Regions from separate parts of the Saccharopolyspora sp. ASAGF58 genome, predicted to be linked through region 1. Evidence: riboswitches for the same ligand, from Rfam matches in the RefSeq annotation. Region 1 holds a riboswitch; each other region holds the start of a gene.

Region 1 (7,175 bases):
CCGCCACCACCACCGAAACCGCGCCGCCCGCGAGCGAAGCGGCGACCCTGCTCGACGCGATGCAGCGCGACCTGGGCCTCAACCGGGACGAGGCCCGCCAGCGGCTCGACCAGGAAGCCGCCGCCAACCGCGCGGAGCAGCAGCTCCGCGGCTCGCTGGGCGGCACCTTCGGCGGGGCCTACTTCGACCCGGCGAGCGGCAAGCTCGTCGTCGGCGTCACCGACCCGGCCGCCTTCGACGCGGTGCGGGCCGCCGGTGCCGAGCCCACGCTGGTCGACTACTCCATCGAGGAGCTCAACGGGGTCGTCGAGGGCCTGAATCTCCGCAGCACCGCAGCCCCCAAGCCGGTTTCCGGCTGGTACGCCGACAGCCGCGCGAACTCTGTCGTCGTCACCACCAGGCCGGGCAGCGCCGTCCAGGCGGCGCAGTTCGTGCAGTCCACCGGCGTCCTCGTTGACGCGGTGCGGGTCGTGGAGTCGACGGAGAACCCGCGCACCCTGGCCGACGTCATTGGTGGCAACGCCTACTACATCGGCAGCGCCCGCTGTTCGGTCGGGTTCTCGGTGCAGGGCGGCTTCGTGACCGCCGGGCACTGCGGCAACGAGGGCGACACCACGTCGCAGCCCACCGGCCAGTTCGAGGGCTCGTCGTTCCCGGACAACGACTACGGCTGGGTCCGGGTCGGATCCGGCGAGACCCCGCAGCCGCTGGTGAACCAGTACAACGGCAGCAACGTCAGCGTGGCCGGCTCCACCGAGTCCGCCGTGGGCGCGTCCATCTGCCGCTCCGGTTCCACCACGGGCTGGCACTGCGGTTCGGTGCAGGCCAAGAACCAGACCGTGCAGTACCCGCAGGGCACCGTGACCGGCCTGACTCGCACCGACGTCTGCGCCGAGCCAGGTGACTCCGGTGGTTCGTGGCTGTCCGGCAACCAGGCCCAGGGCGTGACCTCCGGCGGTTCGGGCAACTGCAGCTCCGGCGGCACGACCTACTTCCAGCCGGTGAACGAGATCCTCCAGGCCTACGGCCTGAGCTTGCTCACCCAGTAACGCCCCCGACCGGCCCCCGGCGATCGGCCGGGGGCCGCGTCATGTCCGGGGTACTCCCAGGTGGACGTCCGGTGCGGACCGCGTGATCGGCGGGTCTCAGCCCAGGTGGTCGCGGAGTTCGCGGGCCGCCGCCCTTGGGTCCTCGGCTCGGGTGATCGCGCGGACCACGACGATCCGCTCCGCCCCGGCCTTGAGGGCCTCGTCGAGGTTGTCCGGGCCGATGCCGCCGATCGCGAACCACGGCCGACCGTGCCCGCGGTGCTCCGCGGCGTGCTCCACCAGGCCGAGCCCGGCCGCCTGGCGCCCCGGCTTGGTCGGGGTCGTCCACACTGGACCGGTGCAGAAGTAGTCCACGCCGGGTTCGATGGCCGCGGCATCGGCCTGCACCACGTCGTGCGTGGACCGGCCGATCGCGACGTGCTCGCCGACGATGCGCCGGGCGATCTCCACCGGCAGGTCGTCCTGCCCGAGGTGCAGGATGTCGGCCTCGGCGGCCATCGCCACGTCCGCGCGGTCGTTCACCGCGAGCAGCGCGCCGTGCCGCACGCAGGCCTCGGCCAGCACCTCCAGCGCCGCCAGCTCGTGGCGGGCCTCCAGCGGAGCGCCGTTCGGTTGCTTGTCCCGCAGCTGGATGATGTCGACCCCGCCGGCCAAGGCCGCGTCCGCGAACTCCGCGAGATCACCGCGCTCGGTGCGCGCGTCGGTGCACAGGTACAGCCGCGACTCGTCGAGGCGGGCGCGGATGCCGAAGCCGTCCAATCCAGGCATGTTCCACAGGGTAGCCCCCTGCGGCGCGGCCGCCGTACGCGCTTTCGGCGCTCACGCCCCGGGCATCGTGAAAATTGCTCGACCTCGCCCTGACGTCGCAATCCTCGCCCGGTACGGTGGTCCTCGGTGAGCACGGGAGTCCGGGTACCGGGCTGAGAGGGGGCGTTGGCCCCGACCGTCGAACCTGATCCGGGTCATGCCGGCGCAGGGAGCGTGGAGTGTCTGAAGAACGGAAGAAGCACGTCGTCGTCGTAGGAGGCGGCGTGATCGGCATGTCCGTGGCCTGGCGCGCAGCCGCCGCGGGACACCGGGTGCAGCTCGTCGACGCCGAACCGGCGTCCGGGGCGTCCAACGTGGCCGGCGGGATGCTGGCGCCGATCGCCGAGGCGTGGCCCGGCGAAGAGGAACTGCTGGAACTGGGCGAGGCGTCGCTGCGGCTGTGGCCGGCTTTCGCCGGCGAACTCGGTCAAGCCTCCGGCCTGCCTTCCGGATTGCGCCGCGAGGGAACCCTGGTCGTCGGCGTGGACAGCGCCGACCGGGCCGAGCTGGACAGCCTCGTCGACTACCTCGCCCGGCTCGGCCGCACCGTCACCCGCCTGACCAGCCGGGATGTGCGACGCCTGGAGCCGTCCCTGGGGCCGGCGGTGCGCGGTGGGCTTGAGGTGCCGGGCGACCTCGCGGTCGACAACCGCCTCGCGCTGGCTGCGCTGCGCGCGGCCGCCGCTGCGGCGGGCGTCGATTTCGTCGCGGCGAACGCGAAGCGGGTCCGGCCCGGCGCGGTGGAGCTCGAAGATTCCACTGTGGACTGCGATGTCGTGGTGATCGCGGCGGGCGTCCACTCGGGCGCGCTGCACCCCGCGCTGAAGGACCGGATCCGGCCGGTGAAGGGCGAAATCCTCCGCCTGCGCGCGCGGCCCACGGCGCTGCCGCCGCCCAGCCGCACGATCCGCGGCCCGGTGCGCGGCCGGCAGACCTACCTGGTGCCGCGCGACGGCGGCGGGCTGGTGCTCGGCGCCACCCAGTACGAGGTCGGGTTCGACACCGAGGTCACCGTGGGCGGGGTGCGAGACCTGATCGCCGACGCCGAGCGGCTGATGCCGGGCATCGCCGAGTACCAGCTCGTCGAGGCCGCGGCCGGGCTGCGCCCGAGCACCGACGACAACCTGCCGGTGCTCGGCTGGCTGGAACCCGGTGTGCTGGCGGCCACCGGGCATCACCGCGGCGGCTTCCTGCTCGCCCCGGTCACCGTCGAGGCGGTGCTCGCGCTGCTGCACGGCGAGGAGCCCGCCACCGAGATCAAGGCCGCCGATCCGAGCCGATGGGGAGGACAGCAGTGCACGTCGTGATCAATGGGGAGACCCGGCAGGTAGCCGCCGACGCAACGCTCGCGGCGGTGCTGCAGGAATTCGGGGTGCCCCACCGGGGCGTGGCCGTGGCGCTGGACGGTTCGGTGGTGCCGCGTGCCGTGTGGCCGGACACCACGCTGAGCCCCGATGCCACCATCGAGGTCCTCACCGCAGTGCAAGGAGGGTGACGTGGCTCCGCCCCACCCGGAGGAGGGGCGTCCAACCGGAAAGCCGGAAAGGTTGCGGTCCAACCCGAACCGACCCCTTGCGAAGCAGAAGAAGCGCATCGAACCGGGCATCGGTTCCCGCGCCACCCGAACCCGTCGTTAGGAGAGTCATGGACGACCCGTTGGTGATCGCCGGCCGCGAGTTCGGTTCGCGGCTGATCACCGGGACCGGAGGGGCGACGAACCTCGCGGTCCTGGAGCGCGCGCTGATCGCGTCCGGAACCGAGCTGACGACCGTGGCGATGCGCCGCGCCGACGCCGGCGGCGGCACCGGGGTGCTCGACCTGCTGCGCAAGCTCGGCATCGAAGCATTGCCGAACACGGCGGGCTGCCGGACGGCGGCTGAGGCCGTGCTGACCGCGCAGCTGGCGCGGGAGGCGCTGGAGACGAACTGGGTCAAGCTGGAGGTCGTCGCCGACGAGGACACCCTGCTGCCCGATCCGGTGGAGCTGCTCGACGCCGCGGAACAGCTGGTCGACCAGGGCTTCGTGGTGCTCGCCTACACCAACGACGACCCGGTGCTGGCGCTGAAGCTGGAGGAGGCCGGCTGCGCGGCGGTTATGCCGCTCGGTTCGCCGATCGGCACCGGCCTTGGCATCCGGAACCCGCACAACATCGAGATGATCGTCTCCCGCGCGTCGGTGCCGATCGTGCTGGACGCGGGCATCGGCACGGCCTCGGACGCGGCGCTGGCGATGGAGCTCGGCTGCTCCGCGGTCCTCCTGGCCACGGCGGTGACCCGCGCCCAGGACCCGGAGCGCATGGCGGCGGCGATGCGAGCGGCGGTCGAGGGCGGCCGCCTGGCGTCCCTGGCGGGCCGAATCCCGAAGCGCTTCTGGGCCCAGGCCTCCAGTCCCGGCCGACCCCTGGAGTGAGCGGGAGGCGCTGGCTGGCCGGGACCGGCTCACCGGTTCCGGCCAGGGCCGGGCCGCCCGGGAAACCGAGCCGGGCCTGCCAGGCGAAAACCGCCTTCCCCGCCGCATAACCGAGGAAAAGCACCGCCACCGCGTACGCGGGCCGGCATCGCGGGCGATCAGATCCCATGCTGCGACGGTAGGAACCGCAAGCCGGGGATCAATCCCGTCCGAGTTGGAAACGCCTCCCCCGCAGGGGGAGACGTCGCGCGCGAGGTGCAGGCACCACGACACGCACGACCCGGGTTCGGTACCCGGGTCAGCGGATGTGGAGGCGTTCGGGGCGGACGAAGCTGATCGTGTAGCTCTTCCACGGGCTGTCGTAGCCGAAGGTCCGGTCGATCGCCTGGCGGGCGTGCAGGGCGTTCTCCACCAGCGAGCTCGCCAGCAGCTCCGTCGCCGGGGCGCTGCCCGTCGGCACGTCCGGGATCTTCGCGGTCGGCTTGCCGCCCAGCAGGTCGTCCACCGCGCGCAGCGCCGGAACCGCGACCGCCTGCTCGGCCTCCGGCCGGAACGCGAGCGTCGCGACGTCCTGTCGCAACGCGTCGAGCGCGATGGCCGCCGCACGCGTCGCGCGGTCGTCGTCGGTCTCCTCACCGGTCCCGTCGAGCATTGCCGGCATGCCCAGCAGGTCCTGGGTGCGCCGCAGCGCCAGCACGTTCGCCGCCTGCAGCGCCACGGGCAGGTCGACGCCCTGCCCGGCCGCTCGCACGCTACGCAGCAGCTCGGACACCGCCCACACCGTGGACCGCACCGCGCCGCGCACGTCCGGCAGGATGCTGCTGGGCAGGACCAGGTAGCTGACGTAGCCGACGCTCAGCGCGATGGCCGCTCCGACCGCGGTGTTCGCCGCGAAGCTGATGCCCACGTTCACCAGCGGTCGGTCCAGCCGCATCGCCTGGTCGACGACGGTCACCACGATCAGGCAGCCGAGCAGCGCCTGGTAGTCCGCGCGCAGCCGCGTCATGTTCAGCAGCATGCCGCCGATCACCAGCGGCACCAGCAGGAATGTCCCCGGCAGCAGGGTGATCAGCACGGCCAGCGCGGTCACGCCGAGCACCGCGCCACCGGTCCGCTCCAACGCGCCGGTCATGCTGTCCCGCGCCGCCGGCTGCAGCACCACGTACAGCGCGAGCAGCAGGCTGGACGCCGAGGGGTCGCGCAGCAGCAGGACGATCACCATGCCGAAGGCGACCGCGAGGGTGCAGCGCAGCGCGTGCCGGAACAGCGAAGAGCGGAACGAGAGGTGCGCCCGGACCGCGCCCATGACCCGCTCCCGGCGCGCGCCGGGAGCCGGCGGCGGCAGCGGGGTCTCGACGCGGCGCATCACCGTGGCGCGGATCCGGTCCAGCCCCTGGTTGAGGCCCTGGACCGCGTCCGGCAGGTCCTGCCGTCCGCCGCGGGCCACCACGGCCTGCGCCGGGTCCCGGCGAGCCGCGGCCGGCAGTCCGGTGCAGGCGCGGGAGCGCACCGCACGGGCGAGTTCGGCGGCGACCTGGTCGGCCTCCGCGACGATCTGCTCCAGGCGGGCGGCTTCCGCCCGGTCGCTCTGCTGGGCCTGCGCGAGCAGGGTTTCGCGCGCCGCGCGGAAGCGAGCCGCGCCGGCCAGCACCTGGCCGAGCCAGGTGGCCGAACCGTCGGCGCGCCACGCGGCGGCGGCCGATTCGACCACGCCCGGCCCGGGTTCGAGCAGCGTCCGGGCGACCGCCACGCGAGTCGCCCGAGTCGGGTCGCCGAGGCCGATGATCACCCGCAGGACCAGCGCGAACAGCGCGCCAGCGGCGGTCGAGGCCAGCAGCACCAGCGCCGGCTGGTCGGAGCCGATCCCGGTGGTGGTGGACACCAGCGTCGCGGCGGCGAAGGTCTGCCCGCCGATGCGGTAGTGCTCGCCCAGCGCGGGCAGCATCCCGCTGCCGAAGACCACCAGCGCCACCGCGAGCCCGGCCAGCACCGGGATGTTCACCAGCAGCGGGCCGACGGTCATCACGAGCACCAGCGCCGGGGTGAACCAGACGAACCGGCGCAGGTCGGAGCGCAGCGACTGGCCGCCGGTGGCGACCAGCGCCAGCACCGCGGTTAACCCGGCGATCAGTGCCGGGGTCTGCAGGTTGAAGATCCATCCGATGGCGGTGCCGGCCACCACGGCGACGAGCACCAGCACGGCGTACTGGCGCTGCCGGGGGTCCGGTGCTCCTGCCTCGGTGGCCAGCAGTCCCCGCACTCGTGTCCACACCGATTTAGCCACGCTGTTGCAAACCCCTGTCGTCGTCGTGCGCCCAAGGCGCAGCAGACCGCAACCGCCGATGGCCCGCAGTCTCGGGAAATACGCGTTTCTCAACCACTGTGTCGATGGGGCACGCCATTCGGGTTACAGATCCGGGACAAAAATCACTCTATTAGGGGGACAGATGGGGGTTTCAGATGGAGCGGGGGCTGACGCGCCAGAACGTCGACACCGGGCCCACCCCGGCCCCGAGCGGGTACGCGCGCGAGACGCTGCGGGTGACGAACCGCTTCCCGCTGCGCACCGCGTCCGGCATCGAGGCGCCCTTCGCCAAAGCGGCCGTGATCGCCGAGGCGAACACGTCACCCGCGCCGTGGGTGTGCACCGTCGCGTAGCGGGGGCCGGGCAGCGGGATCGCCTCGTTGCCGTCGAAGAGCACGTCGACGCACTCCGGGTCGTCGGCCAGGTGGCCGCTCTTGACCAGCACCCACTGCGGACCGAAGTCGAAGATGGCCTTCGCGGCGTCCAGCAGGTCCGCGCGGGTGCGGGCGTCGATCCCGGTCAGCAGCCGGACCTCGTCGAGGTTCGGGGTGACCAGCGTGGCGCGCGGAAAAGCCTTGTACCGCAAGGCATCCAGCGCGTCCTCG
Region 2 (7,175 bases), 3.3 Mb from region 1:
GACGGCATGCGTCTCGGCGACGGCGTCCAAGATCCGGTTGAGCTCCTTGATACGCCTGGCCAGTGCCCTCCGCAGCGGCCCGGGCAACCGGAAGACCCGGCCGTGGTCGTGGTAACGGATCGTCACGACGGTCGCGCCCGCGGCGGTGAGCGCGCGCACGACGTCGTTGAGCTGCCGCCGCAGCCGTCGGGCGTCGAAGTCGGAGCGCATCGTGTCGTTCATGCCGACCATCACCACGGCCGCATCCGGCGCGGCGCGGAGGGCGGCGGGCAACTGGGCGTCGCGCACGGCTGCGACGCGCGCCCCGCTCGATGCCACGTTCGCCACCTCCGTGGCGCCGAGCGCTTCGGCCAGCAGCGGCGCGAACCCGCGCCACCCGCCGACTACCGGATCGCCCATGCCCACGGCGACAGAATCGCCGAGCACCGCCAGGGTCCGTGTTCGTCGCGGGCCGGGCGGGCCCGCCGTGATCGCGTCCTGCACGTGAGCATGGTGATCGCCGAGCCTCCTGCGGCGGTGAGGCGGCGGTGACTATCCGGCGACCGCTTGGCGAAGAATCGGCGCGTCAGCGGGGTTCGGCGCGGTAGTCCTTGTCCGGCCAGAAGGGCCATTCTTCGAAGGCCAGGCACTTCCCGTCCGGGGCGAACCGCACGATCCACAGGTCCCGGTACTCCTGGGGCACCGGGCCGCCGTAGCGGGCCTCCACCCGGACGACAGCGGTGTCGCCTTCGAGCGCCACCGGGCTGCTCGTCAGCCGGAACTCCTCGTCGGGCCCGACGCGCTCGGCCTCCCACATCCGTCCGATGGCGTCGAGCCCCACAACGGGCTCGAGGTACGGGGCCTGCTGGTACGTCGCGTCCAAGGTGAAGATCTCCGCGAGCACGTCAACGCCGGGCGTCCGCCACGCCCGCTCGTACCCGCCAACCCACGCAAGCACTCGCTCCCAGTCCATGATCTGAAGAGTCTGGCATCCGCAACGCGCAAGCGCAGGCTCCGGAAACCCCAGCAGCGCAACGTTCACGGCTGCGGAAGCGAACGGCCTGTTCGCCTCGATATACGGCGCACTGTCCGTTCGCCTCAACCCGCACCTTTAAAACGCCTCAGTAGAGGCCAATACGGTCGCGGGTCCTGACATGGCCAGGTGGTGGGTCAGCTGGATTGGTCGCCGCTGCCGTAGGGGCGGGTGAGGATCTCCAGGACGTGGCCGTCGGGGTCGTCGAAGTAGACGCCGCGCCCACCGTCCCGGGTGTTGATCCGCCCCGCCTCGTGGTGCCCCGGGTCCGCCCAGTACGGCAGGTCCTGCGCCTGGATCCGCGAGAAGATCTCGTCGAACTCGCCTTCGGTGACCAGGAACGCGTAGTGCTGCGGGTTGATCTCCTCGCCGGTCTCCAGGTAGTCCAGCGTGACGTCGTTGCTGGTCTGGACGCACATGAACGGCCCGAAGGGTTCCGGTTGGGGTAGCCCCAGCAGGTCGGCGACGAACCGCGCGTTGGCGATCTTGTCGGAAGTGGCGACGATCGTGTGGTTGAGTTGGACGGCCATGGGTTTGCTCGCTTTCCTCGTCGTGCTGCGCTACTCCCGAGGCTAGGAGTTAGACCAAGGTCGAGGTCAATGGGAACCGCAGCCGGACCGGTTCAGGCATCGCTCGTCCGGGTGCGGGCCGCCGCGGCGTCGTCCGATTTTCGCGGAAAGTACGAGCAGGCCGTCGATCGGGAATCCGCCTACGAACTGCTGGCGAAGAAGGTCGCCGCGCCGGAGCCGCCCGAAGCAACCGCCGCAGGTGATCGGGCCCACCTGACATCGGTCACCTCGTCGGGGTAAGGTGCCTCCGACTTATCCACGCGGGAGCTCGGGCGTACCGGGCTGAGAGGGTGGCACCGCACGCGCCACCGACCGCAGAACCTGTCCGGATAATGCCGGCGTAGGGAGCTGTTGATGGCGCTGGACGTCGATCGTGCCGAAGTTCCGCACACCCTGGACGAACCGGCGCCCAAGACGCTGGGCGTGCTCGACCAGGGCGCGTTCTGGGGCAATCTCGGGGTGAGCCTGCTCGGGTTCAGCGGGGCGCTGGCCGTGCTCGCGCCGAGCGGAGTGCCGCAGCTGTCCTTCACGGCCGCCGTCACCGCGTGCGTGGTGGGCACCGTGATCGGCAGCATTATGGTCGGCATTTCGGCGATCCCCGGGGCGCGCACCGGGGCGCCCGCGATGATGTTGCTGCGCGGCCTTTTCGGCACCAAGCTGTCATACCTGCCGACCGTGCTGAACGCCCTGCAGCTGGTCGGCTGGGGCACCTTCGAGCTGCTGGTGATCGCGCAGGGCGCGGAGGCACTGTTCGGTGGCGGCCCGCGGTGGTTGTACGTGGTGCTGGCCGGGGCGGTGACCACCGCGCTCTCGCTGCGCCCGCTCGGCGCGCTGCGCCTGCTGCGGCGCTACGTCAGCATCGCGGTGGCGATCGCGATGGTGTACTTCTTCGTCCAACTGCTGGTTAGCCACCCGCTGCCGGACATGAACACCGGTTCCTGGCAGGGGTTCTGGCCGGGTGCGGACGCCGCGCTGGCGGTCGCGGTGTCCTGGATCCCGGTCGCCTCGGACTACTCGCGGCACTCGAAGTCTGCGACCGGCGCGTTCACCGCCGCGACGGTGGGCTATTCAGTCACCCAGATCGCCTGCTACCTGCTGGGGCTGCTCGGGTTGGCGCTGGTCGCGGGCGATGCCGACAAGGCGTTCGACCCGCTGCTGGCGGTGCCGCTCGGGGTGATCTTCTTCGGGATCCTGGTGCTGCGCGAGGTCGACCAGTCCTTCGCCAACACCTACTCGACCGCGGTCTCCATCCAGAACCTGCGGCCCAGCGCGGACCGCCGGGTGCTGTGCCTGGTCATCGGCGCGGTGATCACGCTGCTCGCGCTGACCCTGGACATCGCCCAGTTCTCGAACTTCCTGCTGCTGATCGGCTCGGTGTTCGTGCCGATGTTCGGCGTGCTCGCGGTGGACTACTTCGGGCACGCCCGCCGCCGCGACTGGGACCTGTCCGCGCAGGCCCCGTCCCGCTGGGGCATGCTGCTGGCCTGGCTGCTCGGCTTCTCGGCGTTCCAGCTGATCAACCCGGGTGAGCTAGGCTGGTGGAGCCGGCTGTGGACGGGTGTGCGGGACGCGCTCGGCTTCACGGTACCGACGTGGATGAGCGCTGCCCTCACCTCATTCCTCGTGGCGGCCCTCGCGGCTGCGATCATCGGAGCCTTCCGCCGCCGCACCGAGGAAAGCTGAGTTCAGGGGCAACCGTGGCGAAGGTCGTGGGTGCCCCTCAACCAACTGCTCGTCCGCTGATCAACACCCATCTGCACGTGGACCCATTTCCCGGGTTCCGGTCCATCGCCCTGGCAACCCGTTCAGCGGAGTGTGGCTGGCAGGCCGAAGCGGATCTCTTCGCGGGTCGTCTCGTGCTCGATGACCGTGGCCGGTTCGAGGTGGTCGATGACGTCCTCGACCAGGCCCGGCGGAGCCGAGGCTCCCGCAGTGAGGCCGATCGTCTCGGCGCCGGTGAGCCATGCGGGCTGGATGTCGGTGACGTCGTCGATCAGGTGGGCGGCGGTGCCCTGGCGGCGGGCCAGCTCCACCAGGCGCTTCGAGTTCGACGAGTTCGCCGAGCCGATCACCAGCACCAGGTCGCACTCCCCGGCGATCGCCGACAGCGCGTCCTGCCGATTGGTGCTGGCATAGCAGATGTCCTTCGAGGACGGCCCACGGACGGCCGGGAAGCGGCGCCGCAGCGCGGCGACGATGTCCGCCGTCTCGTCCACGGCGAGGGTGGTCTGCGTCAGGTAGGACACCCGCCTCGGGTCCGGCACCTCGATCTCGCCGACGTCCTCGACGGATTCCACCAGCACCGTCTGGTCGGGCGCCTCGCCGAGCGTGCCCTCCACCTCCTCGTGTCCACTGTGGCCGATGAGCACCAGGGTGTCGCCGCGCCCTGCGAACCGCCGCACCTCGGCGTGCACCTTCGCCACCAGCGGGCAGGTCACGTCGATGACCGCCAGGCCCCGCCGCTGCGCTTCCTCCCGCACGGCAGGGGAAACTCCGTGCGCCGAGAAGACCACGGTGGCGCCGTCGGGCACCGCGTCGAGCTCGTCGACGAACACCGCGCCCCGGCTCTCCAGATCGGCCACCACGTGCGTGTTGTGCACGATCTGCTTGCGCACGTAGATCGGGCCGCCGCGGAGCGCGAGCGCCTGCTCCACGATCTCGATGGCGCGGTCGACCCCGGCGCAGAACGAGCGCGGTGCGGCGAGCAGCACCGTGCGCTGTTGACTCGGCATGACTGCACTCCAAAATCGGTCGGCTGTTGCCGAACGCCGGCCGCTGCCCGGAGGCGGTGTTCCCAGATGCGGGTGGCGGCCGCGATCGGTGGTCGGCGTCAGTGGTCGCGGCGGGTCACCAGGTGGGCGAGGGCGCTGAGCTCCTCGGCCGCGCGCGGGGCCGGGTCGCAGCGGTGCAGGTCGCTCAGCGCGGATGCGAGCAGGTCGTCCGCTTGGTTCTGGCTCCAGGCGCGCCCGCCGGCCAGCGCGATCAGATCGGCGGCTTGGGCCAGGTCGCTGCCGGACAGCGGCTGGTCGCGGAGGTAGAGGGCGGCCAGCCGCCGACCGGCCGGCGTGCCGGAGGTCAGCGCGGAAACCACCGGCAGAGTCTTCTTGCGGGTGCGCAGGTCGGAGAACACCGGTTTACCGGTGACCGCCGGATCGCCCCAGATCCCGAGCAGGTCGTCGACGTGCTGGAAAGCCAGCCCCAGCCGCTCGCCGAAGCTGCGGAGCCGGGCTATCTGGTCGGGCTTGCCGCCGCCGAACATCGCGCCGAGAGCGCAGGCACAACCCAGCAGCGCCCCCGTTTTGTCCCGGGCCATCCGCTGGCATTCGGCCAGTTCGACGTTGCGCCGGTCCTCGAAGGCGAGGTCCGCGATCTGGCCGTTGATCAGGTTCAGCACGGCGGTGTTCAAGGTCCGCAGCGCAGTGGCCGCCTCGGGATGCCGGCACGAGGACAGCACGTCGGCGGCGAGTGACTGCATGGCATCGCCGACGAGGATGGCGGGGCCGCTGCCGAACACCGTCCACGCCGTCGGGCGGTGTCTCCGGCTGACATCGCCGTCCATCACATCGTCGTGCAGCAGCGAGAAGTTGTGCGCCAACTCCACCGCGACGGCTGCGGGTACCGCGTCGGCCGGATCGCCGCCGACAGCGCCGGCGGCGAGCAGCACCATCGTGGGGCGCAACGCCTTTCCCCGGTCGGCGCGGACCGGATTGCCGCGCTCGTCCAGCCAACCGAGGTGGTAGCCGGAGATCTGCTGCATGCGGGTGGGCAACCGGTCGACCGCTGCCCGCAGGGCGGGCTCGACCATCGCGCGGCTACGCGTCAGCGCCTCGTAGGCCGTACCCGCCTTGTTGGCGTCCTGGTGAATGGTGGTCATCCGATTTCCCTTCAACCGATCTTGCTGTGCTGTGGGAAGAAGCGTTGTCAGCGGCCGATCTCGACGTGTTCGAGGACGCCGAGGGCGTCCGGGACCAGGACGGCGGTGGAGAAGTAGGTGCTGACCAGGTAGGAGATGACCGCTTGGTCGTTGATGCCCATGAAGCGCACCGACAGGCCGGGCCGGTACTCGTCGGGGATGCCGGTCTGCTGGAGGCCGACGACGCCCTGGTCGTCCTCGCCGGTGCGCATCGCCAGGATGGAGCTGGTGCGGCGGTCGCTGATCGGGATCTTGTCGCTGGGCAGCAGCGGCACGCCCCGCCAGGCGTGCACCTGGCGGCCCTGCGCCTCGGTGGTCTGCGGGTAGATGCCGCGGCGGTTGCACTCCCGGCCGAAGGCGGCGATGGTCTGCGGGTGGGCCAGGAAGAACCGGGTCTTGCGGCGGCGGGAGAGCAGTTCGTCGAGGTCGTCGGGGGTAGGCGGGCCGGTGCGGGTGTGGATCCGCTGGCGGAGGTCCGCGCTGTGCAGCAGGCCGAAGTCGCGGTTGTTGATCAGTTCGTGCTCTTGCCGTTCGCGCAGCGCTTCGATGGTCAGCCGTAGCTGCTGCTCGGTCTGGTTCATCGGCTGGTTGTAGAGGTCCGCGACGCGGCTGTGCACCCGTAGGACCGCTTGCGCGACGTTGAGTTCGTATTCGCGGGGTTCGAGCTCGTAGTCGACGTAGGTGCCGGCCAGCGTCGGTTCGCCGGAGTGCCCGGAGGTAACCTCGATGTCCGCCTCGCCGTGCTTGTTCTGGGCCGGCGCCGGGTTGTCGCGGTTGCTGGCGATGTGCGTCCGGAGGCGCTCGAACTGGCTGTTCACCTCATGCAGTGCCCGAATGCTCAGCGTCAGGGCGATGCACGGCGTGACCGCTTTGTAAGTGTGGTTCCAAGTCGCCTGATCGGCGGCCAGCGCGTGTGCGCCGAAGAACTCGCCGTCGGCGAGCACTTTCAGCATGGTGTCGTCGCCGTACTCGCCGGTGCCGATCTGGTTTACCTTGCCGTGCGCGATGAGCACGACCCGGTCCGCGAGCTCTCCGGCGGTCGCGATCACCTGGCCCGGCTCGAACTCACGCTGCTCGAAGCGGTCGGCCAGCGCACCCAGCACCGAATCGTCGTCGAATCCGCGCAGCAGCGGCAGTTCGCCGAGTTCCTGCGGGATGACCCGCACGTCGGCGCCGGTGTTGGTGAAGGTGATCCGCCCGTCCCCGACGGCGTAGGTCAACCGCCGATTGACCCGGTAAGTTCCCGCCGACACGTCCACCCACGGCAGCATCCGCAGCAACCACCGCGAGGTGGTGCCCTGCATCTGCGGCTGGGACTTGGTCGTCGTCGCCAGGTTCCGCGCCGCCGCCGTGCTAAGGCTTTGCGCGTTCTGCTCTTCGACGCCGAGATCCGGCTCTGTCACGGTCACGATGTCTTTTCTCCTTGAGGCGCGAAGCTGGTGCCGGGTTCATGGCGATGTCGGTCGGATGTGCATCGGGGACCGGAGCTGGCGGGTCGCGGCCACCCGCTCCGGCGCGCTTTTTCTCGAACTCCCAAGGCGTTCCGATGTGGACGGACGCGGGATCAGCTCTCCCGGCCGAGTTCGACGTGTTCGAGCACCCCGATCGCGTCGGGGACCAGGATCGCCGCCGAGTAGTAGGCGCTGACCAGGTACGAGACGATCGCCTGGTCGTTGACGCC
Region 3 (7,175 bases), 760 kb from region 1:
CGCGCAACGTGCTGTGGTCGTAATCGTCGCGGACCCGTTCGGGGAGCTCGAGGATGCGCTGGAGCATCACCGGCACCATGAACATCGATGTGCACCGGTTGCGCTGCACCGCGCCGAGCGACTGCTCGGGGTCGAACCGGCGGCGCAGCACCAGCGTCGCGCCGAGCACGGAGCCGAGCTGGAACGCGGCGAGGCCCCAGGTGTGGAACAGCGGTGCGCTGACCAAGATCCGGTCCCCGTTGCGCAGCGGCACGCGGGACAGGATCGACGCCGCGGGCGCGAGCCCCGGCGGATCGGGGCGGCGGGCGCCCTTCGGGGTTCCGGTGGTGCCGGAGGTGAGCACGATCATCCGGGAGTGCCGCTTCGGCCGGGGCAAGTGCTTGGCCGAGGACGTGGCGATCAGGTGCTCCAGCGTGTCGTGCCGGGTGGTGCCTTCGGTCCACGCCAGCACGGCTTCGACGTCTTCGGGCAGGTCCGGCAGGTGGGCGCGGTATTCGGCGTCCAGGACCAGCAGGCCGACCCGCTGCTCGGCGATCACGTTGGCGAGCAGCGGGGTGCTCAGGCCCGTGTTGAGCAGAACCACGTCTATGCCGAGCTTGGCGGCGGCGACGATCGTCTCGATCGGCCCGTGGTGGTTGTGGCACAGCACGCCGATCCGGGTGCCTCGGGGAACCCGGTTGCGCAGGCCGTTGGCGAGCCGGGTGGTGCGTTGCGAGAGCTCGGCGTAGCTGAGCGCGCCACGCTCGTCGATCACGGCCGGGCGGTCGGCGTGGCGCACCGCGCCGACGGCGAAGCCCAGCGGCGGGGTGATGCCCCAGCGGCGCCAGGCGAGGACGATGCGCAGCAGCTTGTCCGGCCGAAGCGGGCTGATCACGCCCTGCTTGGTCAGGACGGACACCGTGTGCAGGCCCGACGTCCCGCGCCGGAGCAGCGCGACTGATCGTTGCCAGAACGTGCTCACGCAGTCACCTCTCGGTTGCCAGGCTACCGGGAGTGGATGATGCCGCGAGCGGACTTGCGGGGGAAGACTGCGATCGTGAGCGCGGCGGCGGACGGACCGCCAGCCACCGCGCTCACGAGGGGATTCATTCCATTGCGGCGGCCACCACGATCGCGTCGCGCAGGGCAGCGCGAAGTCTGCCGACCTCCAGCGGGGAAAGCACCGCGGTCTCGCCCGCTGGAGCGATCACCACCACGTTCCCCTGGTTGATCAACACCGACATGTCACGACGTCTGCCGGCGACATCGCGGCAGCTCACGTGCCACTGCCTGGCGGGCTCCACGTTCCCAGCCTCCCTGTTGCAGTCCGCGCGCTCTGCCTCCCGCGCGCGGTTGTTGATCGAGGGACGCAGCTGGACGCGCACCGTGACGGCGGTTCTGCGCATAAGCCACCCGAAAACTTCAGGTTTACCCCTGGTAAGGGGAACCGATACGCAGAGTGTCCGCAATTTCAATTGAAACTGCGGACACGGGCGGGGTCGGCCGGTCTTCAGACCGGGCGGACCACCAGGCCGTTCGGTTCGGCGGTGAAGGTGACCGCGGCTTCCTCGAAGTCGGCGATCGGCAGCTCATCGCGCACCAGCCGGTGCGGCGCGTCGAAGGCCTCGACCCGGATCTCGCGGGTGGTCAGCGTCCGCTCCGGGAAGTCCGCGCCGCCGACCTGGACCTGCAGCTCGCCGCCCTGCACCGTCATGGTCAGCCAACCGCCGGGCACCGTCAGCTGCTCACCGTCGGAGGTCAGGACCAGCCGGCTGGCACCGGGGTTCTCGGCGCGCACGGCGACGTGCGAGATCGCGACGTCGCGCTGGCCGGAGTCGCCGGCCAGCGCGATCACGTCCCGCTTGACCTCCTCGGCGGGGCCGTCCCCGGGCTTCGGCGCGAGCACCGGGGCGCGCAGTTCGGCGGCCACCCGGTAGGGCTGCCACGATCCGGCGCCGATCAGGTTGACCACCGCGGTGATCTCGACGTCGGCCAGCAGCCGGTCGCTGCCGGGAGCCGGAGTCACTTCGACCGCGGCGACGTCGCGCCGGTTCAGCAACTCGCGCAGCGCCTTCGCGCGCTGCCTGCTGTTGCGGTCGAATCCGCGGGTGATCGCCACCGTCCCCGAACCGGCGGCCGCCACGGCGGCTTCGGTCAGGTCCGCCAGCGGGGCCCAGATCCGGGCGGGATCCTCCGGCCGGGGCTGCCGGCGGGAACGGGCGAAACTCGGGGCATCGGTCGTGGTTTCCATCATCAACCACTTTAGTCCGCGGCGAAGGGTTGCCTGGCCTGCCGGTGGTGACCTTCACGGTGTGAATTCGATCGCTGTGCCGGGTCGGGCGCCGGGCGAGCGGCCGTGCGCCTGATCGACTGAGGGCGCCGAGGGCGTGGTCGCGCGGCGGTCCCGGTTGTTAGGTTGGTGGCAGTGACGCGGGGTGCCTGGGCTGCCGGGCTGAGAACAGACCCGTTGAACCTGACCTAGCTCGTACTAGCGGAGGGACGTCATGGTTCCCAATGTGCTGACCATCGCAGGCACCGACCCCAGCGGCGGCGCCGGTGTGCAAGCCGATCTGAAGACCTTCTCCGCGCACGGCGCCTACGGCATGTCCGTGATCACCGCGCTGGTCGCGCAGACCACCACCGGTGTTTCCGAGGTCCACGAGGTGCCGCCGGAGTTCATCACCGCGCAGCTGGTAACGCTGCTCGACGACGTGCGGGTGGACGCGGTCAAGATCGGCATGCTGGCCAACGCCGAGGTGATCCGCGCGGTGATCGGGGTCCTCGACCGCTACTCGCCGCCGCACGTCGTGCTGGACCCGGTGATGGTCGCCAAGAGCGGTGACCGGCTGCTCGCGCCGGAGGCGGTCAGCGTGCTGCGCGACGAGCTGTTGCCGCGCGTGGACCTGATCACCCCGAACCTGCCCGAGACCGCCGATCTGCTGGGCGAGCCGGAGATCACCGACCCCAACGACATGCCCGCGCAGGCCGAGCGGCTGGCCAGGCTGGGCGCGAAGCAGGTGCTGCTAAAGGGCGGTCACCTCGACGGCCGGTCCAGCGTGGACCTGCTCTACGGCGAAGGGATCGCCGAGTTCCTGTCCAGCGAGCGCGTCGTGACCACCAACGACCACGGCACCGGCTGCACGCTGTCGGCCGCGATCGCGGCGCTGCGTCCGCAGCGCGCAGACTGGCTCGACGCGGTGCGCGAGGCCAAGGAGTACCTGACGGAGGCGCTGCGCGCTTCCGACCGGCTCGACGTGGGCCACGGCCACGGCCCGGTGCACCACTTCCACCACTGGTGGTGATCGACGCTCCCCGGTGTCGTGAGCGCTTTTGGTTGCCATAGCGCCGAAAAGTGCTCACGGGGGCCCCGCACCACAGGTCGAGACAGCTACGAGAGGTTCTGATGAGCAAGCTGCCCGCTCCGCCCGCCGACGGTTTCTGCGCCGAGGCTTGGGCGCACACCGCCGATCTGCAGCAGGCGATCGTCGAGCACCCGTTCAACGCCGCGCTCACCGACGGCACCCTGGACCGCGACCGGTTCGCGTTCTACATCGTGCAGGACGCGCGCTACCTGGTCGGTTTCGCGCAGGCGCTGGCGGCCGCCGCGACGCGGGCCGACAACGCCGAGGACGCGGCGTTCTTGGCCGGTGCGTCCCAGGGCGCACTGGTCGAGGAGCGCCGGCTGCACGCCGGTTACGTCGCGGAGTTCGGCCTTACCGACGCCGAGATTGCCGGGGTCGACACGTCCCCGTCCTGCCTGGCCTACACCTCGTACCTGCGGGCGACCGCGCTGACCGAGCCGTATCCGGTGCTGCTGGCGGCGATCCTGCCGTGCTTCTGGGTGTACCAGCACGTGGGCACCGCGATCCTGGAAGCCACCGGTGGTGCCGAAGATCATCCGTACCGGGCGTGGATCCAGACCTATGCCGACGACGAGTTCGCCGAGGCGGTGCTGACCGCGCGCGACCTCACCGACCGGGTCGCCAAGGGAGCCGACGCCGAGACCCGGCAGCGGATGCTCGACGCGTTCACCCGAGCGACTGAGTACGAGTGGCTGTTCTGGAACAGCGCTTGGATCAAGGAGGAGTGGCAGACTTCGCGATTCCTGAACTAATCGCGAAACCCCTTGCAAGGTGGGCAGGAACGCACTTCGGCCCAGTGTGATCCGGTGCACGAACGGGGCCGTAACGAATCGCGAGCCGAAGCGATTCTCCCAGCGAGACGCCCGTCCGGGCGGGGACTTGGATGTGGGTTCTTCCCACCGTAGACGGAGTTTCGACGACAGTGGGCAATTCTATTCTGATTGTTCTGATGGGCATGCTGGTGCCCGTGTTAGCGGCTGCGCCGTTCTACCTCGCCGACCGCCGTCGGGAGCAGCAGGATGCCGTCGAGGGCGATGAATAGGTCAGCCCCCGTAGATCTTCTTCGCGAGTTCTTCCTTGCCCCGCTTGAGTTCCTGCAACGTATTGGCGGCGAATCCACGGCTGGTCGGCATGGCCGGGATCCGCAGGCCTTCGCTGAGCGTCCAGCCGGAGCCGCAGTCGATCAGCGACCGGTGCTTGTTGGTGTAGTAGCCGGAGTTGATCGACACCGCGACCCCGTGCGCTCCGGCCGCGGCCGCCATCAGGTGCACGTGGAACCGGCTGGACAGCCAGCGCTGCCCGGCCGCCGCGGGCAGCCCGTCGGCCATGATCTCGGAGAACGGGTAGAAGCGGGCGCCCGGTAGGTCGTGTTCCACCAGCGCGAAGACCTCGCGGTCCACGCGTGGGATGCCTTCGACGAAGCCGACTTGCTCGGGGCGCACGCCCCATTCGCCCAGCGTGTCCAACAGGAATCCGGCGAGCGCGGGCACCGAATCGTCGAGCAGGTCCGACTGCAGGCACACCATGACCTCGCGCAGGTCGTCGTCCCGGTACATCCCGGGTTCGACCCCGAAGAACATGTCGTCGCCGGTGTGCGAGGTGGCGCTGGACAGCGCCGCCGACGGCTCGTCGCGCACGTCGACGACCTCGAACTGCGCGGCGAGGTTGCGCAGCAGCGGTTCCGCTTCGTCGGCGACCGGCGACAGCCCTTGGCCGGTCATCACCGCCCGGCCGCCGGAACGGCGCGTCGCCGCGACCGCGGCCGCGAGCAGGCCGATGTGCCGCGGCCAGATGCCGTTGACGAATCCGCCGCCGACGATGTGCACCAGGTCGGCGCGGGCCGCCAGTTCGATGCCGGCCACCCATCGCGGCGCCAGCCCCGGGTTGTTGAACGCGTGCTGCACGAACGACGCGACCTCCCACGGCCCGTCCGACGGGGCCTCCCAGCACAGCCGCCATAAGGTGTCGGTGAACCGGACCCGCGGATGCAGGTGGCCGAGCAGGACGTCGCTCGGTCCCGGGTTGGGGCAGTCCACCCAGATCTCGCTGTCCGGCGCGACGCGTGCCAGGTGCTTCAACCAGGCGGCGGCGATCAGTTCGTCCCCGTAGTTCGGGTGCCCGGTGGTGGCGACGAGGTAGATGGTGGGGGGCTTCGTCAACGGTGGGGCTCCAGCCTTCGGGGTGCCGAGTCCCTTTCGAACGTAGCAACGACGAAGCCCCGACCGCCGTGCTTGGTGACGTCTCGCACCCCACCGCCACCGCTCGTACCAATTAGGGTGGCTAACTTTACCGGCAGCGGCGTGGGCAGCTGCCTGCTGGTCAACGACTCGGATGTGCTCGCCCTGCGCGCCGAGGCGGAGAACGCCGAGGTGCTCGACCGCGTGCAGGACGTGCTCGGCCGCCACCTCGAGCGCTTCGGTCAGCGCGACGAGCTCAAGGTCAACTGGTCGAACGACTGAGTATTAACAGTCGCGATGATCATGCAGAGGTTGGCGATCGGCATCAGCCGCTTCCTGCCACCAGCGCAGCTCGCGCCACCGCAGGTTCTCATGCGTCGTCATGCATGAGTCGGGGACCCTGGACCGAGAAGGCAGCTGAGGTTCCACTACACGGCTCGCACAACGACCCGGAATTCGCTATTCCTTGCTGATCTCGTCGCGGATGCGGGCCAGACGCTGGCGGGAGCGGTTGAACTTGGCCTCGAAGTGCTTCTCGAACAGGTCCGTGGGCAGCTGCGGGACCTCCGCCGGCTCCGCCGGACGCTGCCGCGGTGCGACCGGCGCCGGCCGGGATGCCTCCGGCTCGGCCTCGGGCCTGGTTTCTGCGTCGGACCCGGTTTCGGGTTCGTGTTCGGTCGCCGATGGCTGGTTGTCGGTGCTCGGCCGCCGGGGGATGACCGTCGGCGTCGCCGGCTTGACCGGGGCGGCCGGGGTGCGCAGCGCGTGCCTGCCCTTCGGGGCGGTCGCTGGTTCGGCGATGCCGCTCTCGGCGAGGCGTCGGTTCGCGCGGTTGAGCAGCGGCCAGAAGATCAGCGTGGCCAATGCGAAACCGGTGACGAACATCAGCACGAGCAGATCCACGAGTAGCTCCGATCAGTTCTGTCTGGCGGGGCCTGTCTGCGGGGCGGCGCCGTTGGTGTGCGGCCGCTCGATGGGAATGGTGTAGGTCTGCGCGTCGTCGCGCTGTTCGGGCAGCCGCACCGGCTGCTGTTCGACCTGCTTGATCCGCTCCACCTGCTCGACATGCCGGTCCCGCGTGATCTGGTCGATGTCGTCGGCGATGTCCGGAACCGGGTCGCGCAGTTCCGCGACGGACTGGTCCAGCAGGTGCTGAGCCTTGTCCATTGCGGACAGGACCGAACTGCGCAGCTCCTCCAGCCGGAGCTGCTTGGTGCGGATCTCTTCCAGGGCTTCCAACCGCTGCTGCTCGGTCTCGGCGTCCCACTGGCCGCACTGCCGCCGGGTCTGGTCGATCAGCTGGTCGGCTTCGTCCTGGGCGGCCGACATGGTCCGCTTGTACTCGTTGCGGATGTCCTGCCGCAGCCGCTGTTCCCGGGAGCGCAGGTCGCTGACCTTCTGGTCGTGCTCGCGGTGCAGCCGCGCGCGTCGCTCCTCGACGTCGGTGACCAGCTCGCCGCACTCGTTGCGCAGCTCGGTGGCGGCTCGCTGGGCCTCGTTGAGCAGCTCGCGCGCCTCGGTTTCCGCCGTGCCCCGGATGATCTCGGCCTGCCTCCTCGCCTGGTCGCGCAGGGTCTGCACCTCTTCTTCGGCGATCGAGAGCATGTTCTGCACCCGCTGGGAGGCGGCGGGCAGCCCGGTGTCGGAGGACTCGATC

What was found. Region 1 has a riboswitch for thiamine pyrophosphate ahead of thiO (glycine oxidase ThiO). Riboswitches for the same ligand answer to the same signal wherever they lie in the genome.
Region 2: linked by a shared signal. The riboswitch ahead of FDZ84_RS36480 (cytosine permease) and the one ahead of thiO (glycine oxidase ThiO) in region 1 are both predicted to bind thiamine pyrophosphate.
Region 3: linked by a shared signal. The riboswitch ahead of thiD (bifunctional hydroxymethylpyrimidine kinase/phosphomethylpyrimidine kinase) and the one ahead of thiO (glycine oxidase ThiO) in region 1 are both predicted to bind thiamine pyrophosphate.

Annotation. Positions count from the first base shown of each region.
Region 1 is NZ_CP040605.1:3,019,404-3,026,578, forward strand. Features, by position in the region: gene FDZ84_RS14285 (S1 family peptidase) at 1-1,049, shown strand, start outside; gene thiE (thiamine phosphate synthase) at 1,146-1,817, opposite strand; TPP riboswitch at 1,940-2,045, shown strand; partial or broken gene thiO (glycine oxidase ThiO) at 2,033-3,163, shown strand; gene thiS (sulfur carrier protein ThiS) at 3,151-3,351, shown strand; gene FDZ84_RS14305 (thiazole synthase) at 3,501-4,265, shown strand; gene FDZ84_RS14310 (FUSC family protein) at 4,564-6,549, opposite strand; gene thiD (bifunctional hydroxymethylpyrimidine kinase/phosphomethylpyrimidine kinase) at 6,722-7,175, opposite strand, start outside.
Region 2 is NZ_CP040605.1:7,786,413-7,793,587, reverse strand. Features, by position in the region: gene FDZ84_RS36500 (SGNH/GDSL hydrolase family protein) at 1-426, opposite strand, end outside; gene FDZ84_RS36495 (nuclear transport factor 2 family protein) at 566-937, opposite strand; gene FDZ84_RS36490 (VOC family protein) at 1,150-1,542, opposite strand; gene FDZ84_RS41420 (helicase HerA-like domain-containing protein) at 1,612-1,821, shown strand; TPP riboswitch at 1,832-1,945, shown strand; gene FDZ84_RS36480 (cytosine permease) at 1,936-3,264, shown strand; gene ispH (4-hydroxy-3-methylbut-2-enyl diphosphate reductase) at 3,387-4,313, opposite strand; gene FDZ84_RS36470 (family 2 encapsulin nanocompartment cargo protein polyprenyl transferase) at 4,412-5,455, opposite strand; gene FDZ84_RS36465 (family 2B encapsulin nanocompartment shell protein) at 5,503-6,903, opposite strand; gene FDZ84_RS36460 (family 2B encapsulin nanocompartment shell protein) at 7,059-7,175, opposite strand, start outside.
Region 3 is NZ_CP040605.1:3,777,939-3,785,113, forward strand. Features, by position in the region: gene FDZ84_RS18065 (AMP-binding protein) at 1-961, opposite strand, end outside; gene FDZ84_RS18070 (hypothetical protein) at 1,086-1,385, opposite strand; gene FDZ84_RS18075 (hypothetical protein) at 1,490-2,233, opposite strand; TPP riboswitch at 2,401-2,496, shown strand; gene thiD (bifunctional hydroxymethylpyrimidine kinase/phosphomethylpyrimidine kinase) at 2,484-3,281, shown strand; gene tenA (thiaminase II) at 3,383-4,093, shown strand; gene FDZ84_RS18090 (polysaccharide pyruvyl transferase family protein) at 4,385-5,500, opposite strand; gene FDZ84_RS18095 (DUF2218 domain-containing protein) at 5,618-5,800, shown strand; gene FDZ84_RS18100 (hypothetical protein) at 5,978-6,421, opposite strand; gene FDZ84_RS18105 (hypothetical protein) at 6,434-7,175, opposite strand, start outside.